One region of the Glaciibacter kafniensis genome, then DNA from elsewhere that is predicted to be linked to it. Evidence: predicted binding sites of a transcription regulator. Region 1 holds the regulator's gene; each other region holds the start of a gene.
The links. The regulator LexA, encoded in region 1, represses DNA repair genes until DNA is damaged. The targets are predictions, from matches to a motif close to TCGAACANNTGTTCGA.
Positions count from the first base shown of each region.

Region 2: the regulator LexA is predicted to act here: its motif matches at 3,215-3,230, upstream of ABD791_RS03050 (HNH endonuclease signature motif containing protein).
Region 3: the regulator LexA is predicted to act here: its motif matches at 2,146-2,161, upstream of ABD791_RS07485 (HNH endonuclease signature motif containing protein).

Region 1 is NZ_BAABCN010000014.1:34,644-40,330, forward strand. Features, by position in the region: gene ABD791_RS17655 (ATP-binding cassette domain-containing protein) at 1-1,447, opposite strand, end outside; gene ABD791_RS17660 (LysM peptidoglycan-binding domain-containing protein) at 1,560-1,916, opposite strand; gene lexA (transcriptional repressor LexA) at 2,169-2,873, shown strand; gene metE (5-methyltetrahydropteroyltriglutamate--homocysteine S-methyltransferase) at 3,644-5,687, opposite strand, start outside.
Region 2 is NZ_BAABCN010000002.1:544,565-550,251, reverse strand. Features, by position in the region: gene ABD791_RS03060 (response regulator) at 1-532, shown strand, start outside; gene ABD791_RS03055 (metal-dependent hydrolase) at 722-1,492, shown strand; gene ABD791_RS03050 (HNH endonuclease signature motif containing protein) at 1,502-3,151, opposite strand; gene ABD791_RS03045 (hypothetical protein) at 3,605-3,901, opposite strand; gene ABD791_RS03040 (hypothetical protein) at 4,160-5,687, shown strand, end outside.
Region 3 is NZ_BAABCN010000002.1:1,490,865-1,496,551, reverse strand. Features, by position in the region: gene ABD791_RS07485 (HNH endonuclease signature motif containing protein) at 436-2,082, opposite strand; gene ABD791_RS07480 (GNAT family acetyltransferase) at 2,387-2,797, opposite strand; gene ABD791_RS07475 (GNAT family N-acetyltransferase) at 3,069-3,620, shown strand; gene ABD791_RS07470 (zinc ribbon domain-containing protein YjdM) at 3,613-3,975, shown strand; gene ABD791_RS07465 (helix-turn-helix domain-containing protein) at 4,219-4,461, shown strand; gene ABD791_RS07460 (DUF2277 domain-containing protein) at 4,463-4,735, opposite strand; gene ABD791_RS07455 (NAD(P)/FAD-dependent oxidoreductase) at 4,745-5,687, opposite strand, start outside.

The DNA.
Region 1 (5,687 bases):
CGTCGGGAAACATGAATTTCGCGGTCACGGAGTCGGTGGCACGCTCCAGGCCGTCTGGCGGTCCGCTGAAGATCACCCGCCCTCCCTGGTTGCCGGCTCTCGGTCCGACGTCGATGATCCAATCAGCACGCCGGGCGATGCGGAGGTCATGCTCGACCACGAGCAGGGAGTTGCCTGCATTGATGAGTTCCCGGAGGGCCTCGTACAGGGCCTTGGCGTCCGCCGGATGCAATCCGGAGGACGGCTCGTCCAAGACATAGAGCACACCGAACAGACCCGATCTGAGCTGGCTGGCGAGCCGAATCCGTTGCAGCTCGCCCGGGGAAAGGTTGACGCTGGAGCGGTCCATCGGGAGGTAGCCGAGTCCCAGCCGGATGATAGCGTCCACGCGTCCGCCGAAATCCTTGACCAGTGCTCTGGCGGCGGATGCTGCCGGTGCCCCGTGCTGGCCCCGTGCGCGACCCTGCGCCTCAAGGCCCGCCTGGAGGACATCGCCCAGTCGTGACAGAGGAAGCGCGACCAGCTCGGCGATATCGTATCCGCCGAAGGTGACGGCGAGCGATTCGACGCGCAGGCGTTTGCCACGACAGGTGGGACAGGGGCCCACGATGAGGTACGGTTCGAGCCGATTGCGCTGGGACTCCGCTTCGGTTTTGGCGTAGGTGCGCAGGAGATATCTCTCGACCGACTGCCAGGACCCGTTGTACGGATTCTTGTTCCCGCCTTCGCGGGCGTGCACGACGACGGTGGGTTCGTCATCCCCGAAGAGGATCTGATTCCGGTCGCTCGGCGCCAGGTCCGTCCACGGCGAATGGATGTCGTAGCCGAGCTCGTCGGCGATGCGACGAAAGTTGAGGCCCTGCCAGCCCCGGTTCGGCCACACGGCGATGGCGCCCCCGTCTATCGACAATGACGGGTCGGGAACGAGCAGGTCTTCGGTCGTCGACCTCGCCACCCCGGACCCCTGACAGGTCGGGCAGGCTCCGGCGGAAGTATTGGGCGAAAACGCAGCCGCCGGAAGATGTTCCGCACCATCTGGGTAGGTGCCGGCCCGGCTGAACAGAAGGCGCAACACGTCGGAGAGCGAGCTGATCGTGCCGAGCGAGGAGCGCGAGCTTACGCCTCCGCGGGCCTGCTTGAGGGCCACTGCGGGAGGAAGGCCGCCGATCGAGTCGATGTCGGGCGCACCAGCCTGGTCGATCAGTCGACGGGCATACGGGGCGACGGACTCGAAGTAACGTCGCTGGGCCTCGGCGAAGACTGTGCCGAAAGCGAGCGACGACTTTCCTGAACCTGATACCCCGGTGAAAACCACGAAGGCATCGCGCGGAATGTCGACGTCAACGTTCTGCAGGTTGTGCTCTCGAGCGCCGCGCACTGTGAGCCACCCGGACGATCCCGACGGAAGCTGAAACCTCGCGGCCGTCGTCTCGCTGCGCGTCGCCATGCGTCAACGCTAGCAACTCGCAACACGGTGAGGAATAGGCACGGGTCTCGACTCGATCGACGACGGCTGCCTGTTCCCTGGCACACTGCCGGTCGGACGGTTGACGCCAGGCTCAGTCGGTGAGCGGAAGGGCGAGGCGCTGGCCGGGCTCGACGGTGGCCGTCGACAACTGATTGAGGGCGACGATCTCAGCGATGACATCGCGCGGGTCGGCTTCGGGGGCGAGGGTCTCGGCGAGCTGCCAGAGCGACTGCCCGGCTGACACCGTGACGTAGTCGAACGACGCAGAACCAGCGGTGCCGGAGTTGGAGGCGATGGCCGCTCCCCCGTTGAGGGTGACGACGAACGCACCGACGACGAGCGGGAGCGCCGCCATCGTGCTGAAAACGATGCGACCGCGTCGGGTCAGACGCAGGCGGGTGGTGCCATTGGAGCCGTGCGGAGCTGCGGTGCTGACTGCTGTGCTCAAGGTGAACCTCCTGGTAAGTACGTATCCGGATCCCCATCGAGGGAGCCGCATCCGAATCTATGTTCCGAATATATATTCGATTGTTCGAAGAATCAAGCCTCTTTACGTTGTTCTTCAAAACAATCGGGCAACACACTCGAAGAAGTGTTTGTTTTCCAGGAGTGCGGGGATACAGTTTTTGTTGACGGATCGAACACAACCAGACACCTCTGACATTCGAACCCAACGACATCGGCACGAGGAGCGAGTGACATGACGAAAGAGACCAGCGGCCCCCGCGAACGGGGCGGCACACGTCGCCGAAAGAGCCTCAGCGAGAAGCAGCTGGCGATTCTCGACGTGATCTCACGTTCGGTGAGCAGCCGCGGATATCCGCCGAGCATGCGCGAGATCGGCGACGCCGTGGGCCTCGCCTCGCTGTCGAGCGTGACGCACCAGCTCAACCAGTTGGAGCTGAGCGGCTACCTGCGCCGTGACCCGAACCGTCCGCGCGCGCTCGAGATTCTGATCGAGCTGCCGCAGTCCACCGACGACAATTCGGTCGGAGACGCCGACTCCTCGGCGTCGAACGTGCAGATCGGTGACGCCGCAATGGTTCCCCTTGTCGGCCGTATCGCCGCCGGCATCCCGATCACCGCTGACCAGCAGATCGATGAGATCTTTCCGCTCCCCCGCCAGCTCGTGGGCAAGGGCGACCTGTTCATGCTCAAGGTCGTCGGCGAATCGATGATCGACGCCGCGATCTGCGACGGCGACTGGGTGGTCGTGCGTCAGCAGAAGACCGCGGAGAACGGTGAGATCGTCGCCGCCATGCTCGACAACGAGGCGACGGTCAAGGTGTTCCGTCAGCGTGACGGCCACACCTGGTTGCTTCCGCGCAACACGAACTTCGAGCCGATCATGGGCGACCATGCCGAGATTCTCGGCAAGATCGTGGCGGTTCTCCGCTCGGTCTAGCGACGTCTCGGTGGTCGGGGAGGCCGCCCGCGGCCGGGTCGACGCTTCTCTGGGTAAGGTGACGCTTCTCTGGGTAAGGTCAAGCCGCGTGGGCGTCGAGTCTTCTCACGAGTGCCGGGCGATGTAGCGGACCTCCGCCGGCCAGGCCGCATCCGCTGCGCGGGTCCGGTGCCGTCACGCGGGTCGGCGCCACCGCGCGCAGCGGCGCCCAACGCGCGCAATGCACAATTCGCCCCTCAACGTCCCTGCCGCACATCCGCCATGCGGGTCGGATGCCGGGTCCGATTGCGCCACGCGGGTCGGACGCCGGGTCCGATTGCGCCACGCGGGTTGAAAGCTGCCACGCCCACTGAACTCAACGGGCGTCACGGTTTTCGATCCGCGCAACGGCGTTCCGTTGGCCGAGCCTGTCAAGACCACCTGCGGCCGCCCTCTCCATCGCACCGCTCCGTTGGTTGAGCCTGTCGAAACCGCCTCCCGCCACTCCTCGGACGCAGCCCAGGCCTGGAGATCGGCTCGCCTGATCTCGACATCTCGCCTGATCTCGGCATATGGGCTACGGGGCCACTGCGCGGCAAAGTGGTACACGTAATCGGCCATTCGGCCCCCCGCCCCGTCTGGGCGCGGGGTATCCCCGCCGGCGCGGGCTCTACCGCGCGCCAGCGGGGATACTCCGCGCCCAGCTGAGATGACAATGGCCATGTGCCTCATAAACGCGCACTCCCTCGACGCGCGCTCCTTCGTCGCGCGCTCCTCGACCACCGAATTGTCTACCAACCGACGGATGCCCCGACGCGCGCCCGCACCAGCTGCGTCGCTTCGACGATGTTGGCCAGTGACGCGATCGTCTCGTCGTAGCCACGGGTCTTGAGCCCGCAGTCCGGGTTCACCCAGAGCTGACGGGCCGGAATCGTGGCCAGCGCCCGCTCGAGCAACCCCACCACTTCGTCGGTGTCCGGCACGCGTGGCGAGTGGATGTCGTAGACGCCTGGCCCAATGCCGTGGCTGAATCCGCTCGCGCCGAGGTCGGCCACCACCTCCATGCGGGAACGCGCCGCCTCAATGCTCGTGACATCGGCGTCGAGGTTGCGGATCGCGTCGATCACCACGCCGAACTCCGAGTAGCAGAGGTGGGTGTGAATCTGGGTCGCATCGGCGACACCGGCGGTCGCCAGTTTGAATGCTCCGACCGACCACTCCAGGTAGGCCTCCTGGTCACGCTTCTTGAGCGGAAGCAGTTCGCGCAACGCCGGTTCGTCAACCTGAACCAGCGTGATGCCGGCCGTCTCGAGGTCGGCGATCTCGTCGCGCAGGGCCAGCGCCACCTGCCTGGCGGTGTCGGAAAGGGGTTGATCGTCGCGCACGAACGACCAGGCGAGAATGGTGACCGGACCGGTCAGCATCCCCTTGACCGGCTTCTTGGTCAGGCTCTGCGCGTAGGTCGACCAGCCGACGGTGATCGGGGCCGGCCGTGAGACATCGCCCCACAGAATCGACGGACGCGTACATCGGCTGCCATAGGACTGCACCCAGCCGTTCACCGTCGTGGCGAAACCGTCGAGGTTCTCGGCGAAGTACTGCACCATGTCGTTGCGCTCGGGTTCACCGTGCACGAGCACGTCGAGCCCGAGCTGTTCTTGCAGGTCGATCACCCGCTTGATCTCGGCGCGCATGCGCTCCTGGTAGTCCACAGCGGAGAGCTCCCCACGATGGTGCTGCGCACGTGCGCGACGGATGTCTGCGGTCTGGGGAAACGAGCCGATGGTCGTCGTCGGCAGCTCGGGAAGACCGAGCGCGGCATCCTGAGCGGCGACCCGAACCGGATAGGCGGAACGGTTGAAATCCGCGGGGGCGAGGGCCGCCGTGCGCGCCCGCACCGCGGGGTCAGCCACGCCAGGCGCCGCGGTGCGTGCGGCGAGGGCCGTGCGCGCCGCCGCGAGCTCGTGCTGGATCGCGTCGCTCCCCTCGGTGAGCCCGCGGGCCAGAGTCACAACCTGCCCGATCTTTTGGTCGGCGAAGGCCAGCCAGTCGGCGAGCTCGGCGGCAAGCTCTGGTTCGTCGGTGACGTCGTGCGGAACGTGCAGCAGCGAGGTGGATGTCGAGACCGCGACGTGGGCGGCATGCCCGGAGAGCCCGGCGGCCGTGGCGAATGCTGCGGCCAGATCGCCCCGCCACACGTTGTGCCCGTCGATGACTCCGGCGACGAGGGTCTTCTGGGCGAGCCCGGCGGTGGCCTCGGGACGCGAACCGCGCACGAGGTCGAGACCGATGGCCTCGATCGGAGCCGCGGCGAGCACCGGCAGAGCGTCGTCGAGGCTGCCATAGGGCGCCGCCACAAAGAGCGACGGCCGCACAGCGAGGCGCCCGAGGGTCTCGGTGGCGCGGCTGAGTGCCCCGAGCACCTGGCTGCGCGGCACGCCGAGGCTCTCGGAGACGGCTCCTGGCTCGTCGAGTTGCACCCACTCGGCACCGGCGTCGGCAAGCCGGCGGAGCACACCGGCGTAGATCGGCAGCAGATCGTTGAGACGGTCAAGCGGCGAGAAGCCGGCGGGGGCGGAGTCGGTGGGCTTGGAGAGCAGCAGAAAGGTGACCGGCCCGACGAGCACGGGTCGAGTGAGGAATCCGGCGGCCGCGGCCTCTTCAAACTCTCTGACGATGCGATCGCCGGCCAGGGAGAAGACCGTGTCCGGGCCGATCTCCGGAACCATGTAGTGGTAGTTGGTGTCGAACCATTTGGTCATCTCGAGTGGCGAGTTCTCGCCGTCGCCGCGAGCAAGCGTGAAGTAGCCGGCCAGGTCGAGGCTGCCGTCCTCG
Region 2 (5,687 bases), on a different contig from region 1:
CATGCCGAACATCGACGGCATCGGGGTGATCACCGCATTGCGCGGCTGGTCGCAGGTTCCGATTCTGGTGGTGTCGGGGCGCAGTGGCGCCGCCGACAAGGTGGACGCCCTCGATGCCGGCGCCGACGACTACGTCACGAAGCCGTTCTCGATCGACGAGCTGCTCGCGCGCATTCGCGCCCTGACCCGGCGCGTCGTCGCGCCCGACGACGATCCGGTGATCGCTTTCGGTGACGTGACCGTCAATTTGGCGGCCAAGCAGGTCACCCGTGGCATCGCTGACCAAGCGGATGTCGTCAGACTGACGCCAACGGAGTGGCTCATTCTCGAGGAGCTTCTGCGCAACCCCGGTCGGCTTGTCACCCGTGAGGCGCTGCTCACCCGGGTCTGGGGCCCGAATCACACCGGCGATAGCGGCTACCTGCGGCTCTATCTCGCGCAGTTGCGCAAGAAGCTCGAGGCTGACCCCTCGCGCCCGCGGTATCTGCTCACCGAGGCCGGGATGGGCTATCGCTTCACGCCGGACGCGTAGGAGCGCTACGCGCGGGCATCTCGGGGGCACTTGGGTCGCTACCTGCACTTGGTGGTCGCGACCTACACTCGTGGTCGCATCCTGCCCGCATGAGGGTCGTGTCAGTGGTGGCTGTCATGCTGGTGGTGGGCGTTACCGGAGAACCCGGGGCAACGGAGCTGTGCCCGTTGACCCGAAAGCAGTACCACCATGATGGGAACCCATCACGCGATCACCGGCGCCGCCGCGTGGGTCGCTGTGACCTCGACCGCCACTCAGATTCCGACGTTCGGCTGGCATCCGCTCGGCCCCGTGAGCATCGCGCTCGGTGCCGTCGTCTGCGCGGGCGCAGCACTGCTGCCTGACGCCGACCACCACAACGCCACCATCGCCCACTCGCTCCCGGGTGTGGGAAAACTCGCCACCGGAGCGGTTCGGGCTGCGTCGGGCGGGCATCGGCACGGCACGCATTCCTTGCTCTCCGCGGTTCTGGTGCTCGGCACTGCGCTCTGGCTCGCTCAATCGAGCTGGTTCAGCGAAGACCGCACCGGAGTCGTCTTCATCGCATCGGCGATCGCAGCCGCCGCACTGCTGGCGTTCGCGGTGAAGGTTCTCACCGTGGTGCCGGGATGGTGCCAGGCCTGGGCGATCGGAGGAACGATCGCAGCGTTGATCAGCTGGCTGAGCCCGCATCAGTGGGACTGGCTGCCGCTCTGCATCGCCATCGGCTGGGCGGCGCATCTCGCCGGTGACTTTCTCACCACGGGTGGATTGCCGCTGTTCTGGCCGCTGAAGTTCAAGGCCCCGCGCGCCATTTCCCGAACGCCGGTGCTCAAGGCATTCTGGTCTCGAGGAGGCTACTTCGCCTTGCCGGTGCTCGGGAACACCGGCTCCTGGCGTGAATGGTGTCTCATGGTGCCGCTGGGACTCTATGCGCTGGCCGGTGTCGGGCTCGAGGTGTGGCGGGTGATGCAGCGGTAGCTCAGCGGGTCAGCGGCCGAGTGTGGTGTGGGCGCGGTGCTTGCGGGCGGGTATCCAGTCGCCGCTGGGGGCCATCCAGGGTGGCGCCTTGACTTGCACGGCGCCGTCGAGGATGCGGATCAGCCAACCGGAGGTGTCGATGGTGGAGTGGTGATACCAACACAGGGCGACACCGTTGTTGATATTGGTTTTACCGCCGCGATACCAGGGCACCACGTGGTGCATCTCGGCCCAGCCCGGCGGGGACGTGCAGCCGAAGACGACGCAACCGCCGTCGCGGGCGATAATCGCCCGGCGTTGCGCCCGGGTGAAGAAGCGCTGCTTCAAATCGGAGTGGAGGATCTCGCCGTTCTCGGCGAAAACGATCCGTTGCATCCCACCCGCACAGACCAGGTGTTGCACGGTCGCAATGGAGACCGGGGCTTCCACCCCGTCGACCCAGCCGACCCCGGTGGAATCGAGAAGGTCTCTCGCATTCACATGCACCATCACGACCGGTGCGGCGCCGCCGAGTTGCGGGGTGCCGGCGTCGCGGGCGGCCGCGTCGAAGAGCCCACGGAGGATGTCGGCACGTTTCTCCCCGCCGGTGCGGGTATCGAGGGCGTCGAGCTGGTCGGCGCCCGGAATGACCTCGCCGGCGTCGATGCGGGCCTGCTGCTCGGCGTCTGCTTCGGCCTGCGCGGCTTCCGTGGCAACCTGTTCTTCCGCGGTCGGGAACCGGCCCGGCTCGGCCGGGACCGGCTGCGCATGAGCTGGGGTTGAGTGAGCACTGAGGTAGGTGTCGAAGATCCCGTTCATTACCCCGCGGAGCTCCGGGGTGACCCCGCCGCGCAGGGGGTAGAGGCCGTCGCGGAATGTGCCGAAGCCGAGGGTGCTGCGGGCCGCCAGCACGGTTCCCTCGCTGGGGGCGGTGCCGTCCGGGTCCAGGAGCGCCTTCCACTGTTGCATCTGCCCGCGGATGAGGTCGGCGGAGAATGCGAACCCGGCGTTGGGCAGGCCCTCGTTCTCGGCGGTGATGGCACCGGTCGCGGCGGCGACGAGGCCCCGTTCGGCCACTTCGACATCGGCCGGGGCGAGGGAGCTGGGCAGGTCGCTCAGGCCGGCGACGATCGCTTCGGCCGCATCCACCCCGATGGTTCCGGCGGTCAGGGCCGCGGCGACGACCGGGTACCGCGGTGGCAGCATGCTGCCGCCCATCTGACGGACCCGGGTCTTCTCACCGAGCTTGACCCGACATTTCGCCTCCCGGGCCGAGACGCGGGTGAGCGTCGTGATCAAGTCGGTGCCGGTGACACTGCCACGCGTGCGCGCCAGGGACACCGTCTGAATTCTCGTGTCAGAGCGCACCTCGACGTCCGCGGCCAGGGCGACCCGGCCCGCATCCGTCAACCGGCCCACGGCCTCCATCGACCCGAGCAGAGCCAACAGGTCGTCGTCGGAACGGAGGTGGGCGTGCAGTCCGCCCATCGCATCGGCCATCACGGTGGCGGCGAGCTCAAGGGAGTCATCGGTGGAGAACCGGGCCGCCATCAGCGTCGTCACCTCGAGGGTTTCAGCGGTCGAAAGCCCGGCCGTCAGAGCCGAAACCTGCGTCATGACCGCGGCCACCGGAGTGTCGGTGGTCGGGGCGATGATGGGGGAAACAGGCTCTGATTCCATACCTCAATTCTCTCAAAATGGGAACTGGAATGCGAGCATTTCTCAGGATCGGTGGATAACTTCTCTAACGTATGTTCTGTGGATAACTGCGCCCTGACAGGCGTCGTTGGGCGCGCTGAGGGGTCGACCCGCCGGGTCTCGACAAGCTCGACCACCGAGTTGGGTAGCTGCATCGGGGCGAGCGAGAGCGGGCGGGGAAGGCCGAACGCAGTCCGGGCCCGACTCCGAAGAGTCGAGCCTGGACGACGTTCACCTGGCAAGGTCCTGCGACGTCGGATCGCGACGAGGGCAAGCGTTGCGCCGAGTTCCACCAAGACTGCCCCGTGGAGCAAACCTTCATGAAACTACCAGTCGGCGAACCCGCAAAACCCCGTTTATTGTCTCCGCTTCGGGATCGCTGCCGATTCCCGTGCCAGCCCCCTGTCGACGGCGCGGCGCCTCCGCGGATGCGGATCAACCGACGGCGTCCCCCGTATCGAGGGTCCTCCAGAACGTGACATCCGGCTCGGCCCGCGCGCCCGAGCGTTCAATGATTCCGCCGATCTCCGGGGTCGCGTCGAAGAACCGTCGGAATGACTCCTCGTCCGGCCACTCATCGACGACGAGAATCTCCTTCTCGTTGCCGTAGAAGCGGTGAGAGATCACCCCATGTTCCTTGGCCTTGGCGGCGATGCTCTGCATCAGCGCGTGGTCTTCGAGCTCAACCTTGGCCGCATCCCCCGCGACTCTCATCGTCATGATGACGCTCATGATGTCCTCCTGGACACGAAGCCCAGGCAGGTCCCGAGCCCCGCGCTGTCAGCGTACGCCGCGCTCCGTCGCACCACTACGGCGCAATGACTCGGCGATCGTGCCGGGGCACCACCACGTCGCATGTTAGCTTAGGCTAACCTTACAAAGTTCTTAGAATTAGCTGACAGCTCAGTGCAGTCAGCCTCACCACATGGGAGTGACGTACAGATGAATCGCCAAATTGAGCCCGGCGCCAGACGGCCGAGACTGGGAAGGTTGCAGAAGGCGCTCCTTCTGGCGTGCGCGATGACGCTCGTGATCGTCTCCGCGACCGTGGTGGCCGCCGATCAGGCCGAAGCCGCAACCCCGCAAAGCGTCGCGGTGGAATCGACAATCGGCACCGACCGTGTGGTCACACTCACCGTGACCTGCAACGCATCCTCGTCATGCGCGGGAAGCCTCACGCTGAAGCTCTCGACGGGTGGAACGAAAACGCTGAGCTACAGCATCGCCAAGCGCGCGAGCAAGACGCTCAACTGGACGCTTACCCAGAAGGATTACACGAACTTCACCACGAAACGTACGGCGATTCTGACTGCCTCAGGCAAGACCACGAAGCCCTCGAAGACGACGCTCTCCAAGACGGCCACGCTCAAGGTCGCATCGGCCAAGCTCGCCCTGTCGACTAAGACCTACGCCGTGGGAACGGGGCGCAGCGTGCCTCTGGCAGTGCAGTGCTCGTCGAGCAGCGGATGCGCCGCGAAGGTCGACCTGCGCCTCGCGGGCAACACGGTCACCAAGGCCACCGTGAAAGCGGCAAAGGGCAAGGCAACGGTGAAGCTCACCCTCCCGGCCGCCAGCTACAACAAGCTCACGACGGCTGGGGCGAAGTACACCGTCGTCATCAGCGAATCGAAGCCCGACGCGATCTCACACTCGACCAGCGTCACGCTGCGGAAAACCAAGCCGGTCTCGACGCCGACGCCGACCCCCACGGCAACGCCAAAGCCGACGGCCACCCCGACCGCAACGCCCACGGCAACGCCGCGCGCACTGTCGAAGGCATACACACAACGCAACTGGACTCCGACCGCCTACGACACATGCTCGGCAGAACTGCATGCCAGCTACCGGGTGCTCGGCCCCGACGGAAAGTACTACCCGACGTGGCACCCCGCGACGGCGACTGACCCCACGACCGGTCTGACGTGCACCTTCGGCCACGAGCACGGCGCCGACCCCGCCAACTCAGACATCGCCGAGTGGGTGGCCGAACGCTACGCTCCGGCCGACCTGATGCGAGGTGAGCCGACCGGGCTTCCGTTCGGCTACGTGAGCGAAGTCCTCGACAGTTACATCCAAGATGGCGAACACGACCACAGCACGATGTCCATGCGCCACGAGGACAACGGCGGTCACAAGGTGTTCGTCGCGAACAACGTCAAGATGCTCGATGCCGACAACGACTGGCTCAAGCTCGCCGACGGCACTCAGCTTGAGTGCGACTATCTCATCAAACAGCACCAGGGTAGCCACTCACCCGACGCGACATCAAACAACGCCCACGAGACGCTGTTCGCGTCCCGCTGCAACGATGGCACCGAGATCATCACCACGATGTTCTCGCGATTTGGCAACCCGAACGAGATCTTCAGCACCTGCGCGACCAACACGGCGATCGCGACCGTTGGCAGCACACTTCCGGAGGGTGACGGCGGCCGACGCATCATCCCCACCCTTGACTGCGTCGAGGAGAATCCGACCGACTGGTCGCTGTATGAACTGTGGGAAGGCGCGAGCAAGG
Region 3 (5,687 bases), on a different contig from region 1:
ATATCGACCACTTCGTTGGTCGAGGAGCAGCCGACGAAGGAGGCCGCGTCTATTAGGCATATGACCGCTTCGTTGATCGAGGAGCAGCCGACGCAGGAGGCCGCGTCTCGAGATCTCGCGAGCCGATCCTTGAACTCGGCTTGAGTTCGAACATCGGCTCGCGAGGTCTCGAGACACTCGCTGGCGCTCGCTCCTCGACCAACGGAATGGTCAGATTCGTTCACCACTATGCCGCGTAGCGGCCCGGAAGCTCGAGACTGGGCGGCCCGATTTCGGGATCGCACCCACCGTTGGTCGAGGAGCGCCCGACGGAGTCGGCCGCGTCTCGAGACCCGGCGAGCCGATCCTTGAACTCGGGTTGTGTTCGGGGTTCGGCTCGCGGGGTCTCGAGACGCGTGCTCGCAGGCTCGCGCGCTCCTCGACCAACGAGATTGGTCAGCGGCCGAGCGTGGTGTGGGCGCGGTGCTTGCGGGCGGGTATCCAGTCGCCGCTGGGGGCCATCCAGGGTGGGGCTTTGACCTGCACGGCGCCGTCGAGGATGCGGATCAGCCAACCGGAGGTGTCGATGGTGGAGTGGTGATACCAGCAGAGGGCGACGCCGTTGTTGATGGTGGTTTTACCGCCGCGATACCAGGGCACCACGTGGTGCATCTCGGCCCAGCCCGGCGGTGACGTGCAGCCGAAGACGACGCAACCGCCGTCGCGGGCGATAATCGCCCGGCGTTGCGCCCGGGTGAAGAAGCGCTGCTTCAAATCGGAGTGGAGCACTTCGCCGTTTTCGGCGAAGACGATCCGTTGCATCCCGCCCGCACAGACGAGATGCTGCACGGTGCTGATCGAGACCGGGGCGTCGACCCCGTCGACCCAGCCGACGCCGGTGGAGTCGAGGAGGTCGGTCGCGTTCACGTGCACCACGACGACGGGGGCGGCGCCGCCCAGGGTGGGGGTGCCGGCGTCGCGGGCGGCCGCGTCGAAGACGCCGCGGAGGATGTCGGCACGTTTCTCCCCGCCGGTGCGGGTATCGAGGTCGTCGAGCTGGTCGGCGCCGGGGATCACCTCGCCGGCATCGATGCGGGCCCGCTCCTCGGCCTCGTGGTGGGCTTGTTCCTCCGTGGTCGGGAACCGGCCCGGCTCCGCCGGGACCGGCTGCGCATGAGCTGCGGTTGAGTGAGCACTGAGGGTTGAGTGAGCACTGAGGAAGGTGTCGAAGATGCCGTTCATGATTCCGCGGAGCTCCGGCGTGACCCCACCGCGCAGCGGATAGAGCCCGTCGCGGAACTGGCCGAAGCCGAAGCTGCTGCGGGCGGCCAGCACGGTGCCCTCAGTCGGCGCGGTGCCGTCCGGGTCCAGGAGCGCCTTCCACTGTTGCATCTGCCCGCGGATCAGGTCAGCGGAAAACGCGAACCCCGCATTCGGCAGGCCCTCGTTCTCCGCGGTGATGGCACCGGTCGCGGAGGAGACCAGGCCCCGCTCGGCGGCCTCGACATCCGTGGGGTCGAGGTAGCTGGGCAGGTCGGAAAGCCCGGTGACGATCGCTTCGGCCGCATCGACCCCGAGGGTTCCGGCGGTCAGGGCGGCGGCGACGACGGGGTAGCGCGGTGGCAGCATGCTGCCGCCCATCTGACGGACCCGGGTCTTCTCACCGAGCTTGACCCGACGCTTCACCTCCCGGGCCGAGACCCGGGTGAGCGTCGTGATCAAGTCGGTGCCGGTGACGCTGCCGCGCGTGCGCGCCAGGGACACCGTCTGAATACGGGTGTCCGAGCGCACCTCGACATCGGCCGCCAGGGCGACCCGGCCCGCATCCGCTAAACGGCCCACGGCCTCCATCGACCCGAGCAGAGCCAACAGGTCGTCGTCGGAGCGGAGGTGGGGGTTGAGCTCGGTCATCGCTCCGGACATCACGGTGTCGGCGAGCTCAAGGGAGTCAGCGGTGGAGAACCGGGCCGCCATCTGCGTCGTCACCTCGAGGGTTTCAGCGGTCGAAAGCCCGGCCGTGAGAGCCTGCACCTGCAGCATGACCGCGGCCACCGGAGTGTCGGTGGTCGGGGCGATGATGGGGGAAACAGGCTCTGATTCCATAACCCAATTCTCTCAAAATGGGAACTGGAATGCGAGCATTTCTCAGGATCGGTGGATAACTTTTCTAACGTGTGTTCTGTGGATAACTGCGGCCTGACGGGCGACGTTGGGCGCGCTGAGGGGTCGGCTCGCCGGGTCTCGACACGCTCGACCACCGAGACCGGTCGGGCTCAAACGAGGCGCGAGATGGCCAGATTGAGAGGTCGGCTCGCGGGGTTTCGAGACACTCGCTGGCGCTCGCTCCTCAACCAGCGAAAGAGCCTCGACTACCGAGGCGGCGAGGCCTCCGAGGAGCGCACGCCGCTCAGACCAACCACTTCGCCCGCACCGTGACGTCGGCATCCTCATAGCCGAGCCGATCGTAGAAACCGACGACTGCCTCGTTGGTTGAGCGCACCATCAGCTGCACTTTGACGGCTCCCTGTTCTCGCAACCAGTCTTCGGCCGCCGCCATCAGCTGCACGCCCAGGCCCTGGCCGCGTCGTGCTTCATCGACGGCGAGGTAATAGACCCAGCCCCGGTGCCCATCGTGGCCGACCATGACGGTGCCGATCAGGCATCCGTCGTCGAAGCCGCCGAGAATCGTCGACGTCTCTCCGTCGAGCGCCCGTCGAAAGTCACCTTCCGGCGAATTCCACGGGCGGGTCAAGCCGGCGCGGTGCCACAGGGCAGCCGCGTCGTCACAGTGGGCAGGAATCAGGCCGGAGATCTGCATCTCTCCATCTTTGTCTACCGGTGGCAGCCGACGCCGCGGGGCGAGAGACATCACGATGGCGGGGCCGAACGGATGCGACCTGACGGGGCCAAGCGGATGCGACGGCTAGCCTGTGAGAACAACAGCCCCCGGCGAGACGCCGATTGCACGGCGACGCCATCGACATCTCAATTGGAATCGCCATCGCCCTCGCGCTGCTCGCCGGCGTGTTCTGAGCAGGCGCGCAACTCGAAAGACTTCAACGCGAAAGAAGAAGTAGATTTCTGCACCAGTGACGATCGACACCGGCCATGCCGACGACCTCGATGCGTGTGTCGCGCTGTGGATTCTCGCCCTCACCGCCCGCGAGGCCGCCCCTCCCGTTGTCGGAACGGCCGAGCGTGCACGCGGCAAGCTCGCGCACGACCCCGTGTCATGGCGTGTGCTCAGAGACGAGCAGGGGAGTGTGTGTGGTTTCGGGCTGATCACGGCCCCCGCAACCGGTTCCCCGAGTGACCCGCCCGCCGCCGTCTACGTCTCCCTGCTCGCGATCGACCCCGCTCTGCAAGGCCGCGGTCACGGCGCCGCACTCCTCACCGAACTGTTGGCGGATGCCCGGAAGGCCGGTCACGCCACGGCGGTGCTTCACGTATTGACCAGCAATGTGGCGGCAACGCAGCTCTACCTCTCGACAGGCTGGCGCGCAGCGGGCGCCGCGTTCGCGCATCCACTCAGCGGACTGCCCAGTCAGACTTTCATTCTCGATTTGACCGAGGGTGTGCCGCGGGCCGCCGCAGACGCAGACGCCACTCCACCCGCTCGACTACGGTTGACACGTGAATGAGACGCTCCCGCCCTGCCCCGAATGCTCAAGCGACCTGACCTACGAGATGGGTGCGCTGCTGGTTTGCCCGATGTGTGCTCACGAATGGGCCGCAACGCCGGACGACTCTGACGCCGACGCCGATGACACGACTGGGGAGCGCGTCATCCGCGATGCCGTCGGCAACATTCTCGCCGACGGTGACACCGTCTCGGTGCTCAAAGACTTGAAGATCAAGGGCAGCTCAAACGTCATCAAGGTCGGCACGCGGGTGCGCGGCATCCGCTTGACCGATGGCGTCGGCGACCACGACATCGACTGCCGGATCGAAGGCGTGCAGATGCAGCTGAAGTCGAGCGTGGTGAAGAAGGTCTAACTGGTCAGCCAGAACTGCGCGCGAGCGACGCCGCGAGCACCATCTGCCGCGCGTCGCCACGGTGCCGGCCGGCCACATCGAGCCGGCACTCCTCGACATACTCAACGCCGAGATCACGACTGCGGCTCCGGCACAGAGCGCCGCCGTCGACCGGCTCCTCGATGTCTCGCGCGCCACTCTGGCGGGGCGTTTTCGCCGCGTCATCGGTGAGCCACCGATGGCTTACCTGAGACGAAGTGGCGAATGATGCTGGCGAGTGAATCGCTGGCTGATCTTCTGGTGACGACCGCGCAAATCGCCACCGACGTCGGCTACGGCAGCCCATTCGCCCTGAGCACCGCATTCAAACGACAGTTCGGCGTCAGCCCCAGCGAGTATCGCCGCCGCCGCTTTCAGACCTGGCCGCACACGTTCGAAGTAGGGGATGGAGGCCTCCGGCTCCTGCCCTGCGGCTTCTCCTGCCCTGCGGCTTCTCCTTCTCTATAGCTCAGACGCCGGCGAATCGCTCGGCCGAGCGCGCTCTCGCTTTCGCCGCCTCCACCTCGCGGTTCTTGGGCGGTGCCGCGCTCACCAGGTCTTCGAGCAGGTGTCGAGTGAGATGCGCGATCTCCTCGACAGCCCGCTCGAAGACCTCCGCATTAGCCTTCGAGGGCTTCGTCGACCCGCTGATCTTGCGCACGAACTGCAGCGCAGCCGCGTGAACCTCATCATCGGTGGCAGCAGGCTCAAAATTGTGAAGGGTATGGATGCTCCGGCACATGCATTAAGGCTAGCCAGCCTGGCGACTGTGGGGAAGTCTCTGAGCCGCGCGGTAGGCCTGCACCGCAACCTCCAGCTCCTCGGCAATCAGGTCGGCGTTGATCGCGGCGCCGGCCATCAAGCCGGCCGCCGCTGCGGTGATCACCTGAGCGGTGAGATCGGTGACATTTCCGGCCACCCAAACCCCGGGCATGCGGGTCAGACCCGTCGCATCCGACTCCACAAACGTTCCGATTCCACGCGGGTCTGTGCTGACGTCGAGGCCGAGGCTCTCGACCACCGCGGTGCGGGCCGTGAACGTCGGCGCCACGACCATGGCCTGAATCGGATGCACCGATCCGTCGGTCAACACCACAGCGCTCAGCGCGTAATCCGTCGTGCTGACCGACTCGACGTTCCCCTCGATCACAGCGATTCCGCGGGCGGCGAGCTGTTCAGCCAGCTCATCGGACAGCGCCGGTGCCGTGTGCAGAAAGACGGTGATGCGTGAACTCAACTGCCGAAACAGCAAAGCCTGGTGCACGGCCATCGGCCCCGTCGCGAGGATTCCGATCGCCTGATCACGCACTTCCCAGCCGTGGCAGTACGGGCAATGCAAGACATCGACACCCCAGCGATCCCGCAGTCCAACGACATCCGGTAGCTCGTCGATAAGACCAGACGCGATGAGCAGGCGGCGACCGCGGATGCGGGTTCCATCGTCGAGAGTGACGGTGAAGCCGTCGTCGTCACGGCTCGCACTCGCAGCGGTTCCCTCGAAAACGACGCCACCATAGGATTCGGCCTCCATCCGGCCAATTCGCACCAGTTCGGCCGGAGCGATGCCGTCGCGAGTGAGAAAATTGTGCACTCCGGCGGCGGCCGCGTTGCGCGGCTCGCCCGCATCGACGACCGCGACCCGGCGGCGGGCGCGCCCGAGTGCGACTGCTGCGTTCAAGCCGGCGGCGCCTCCG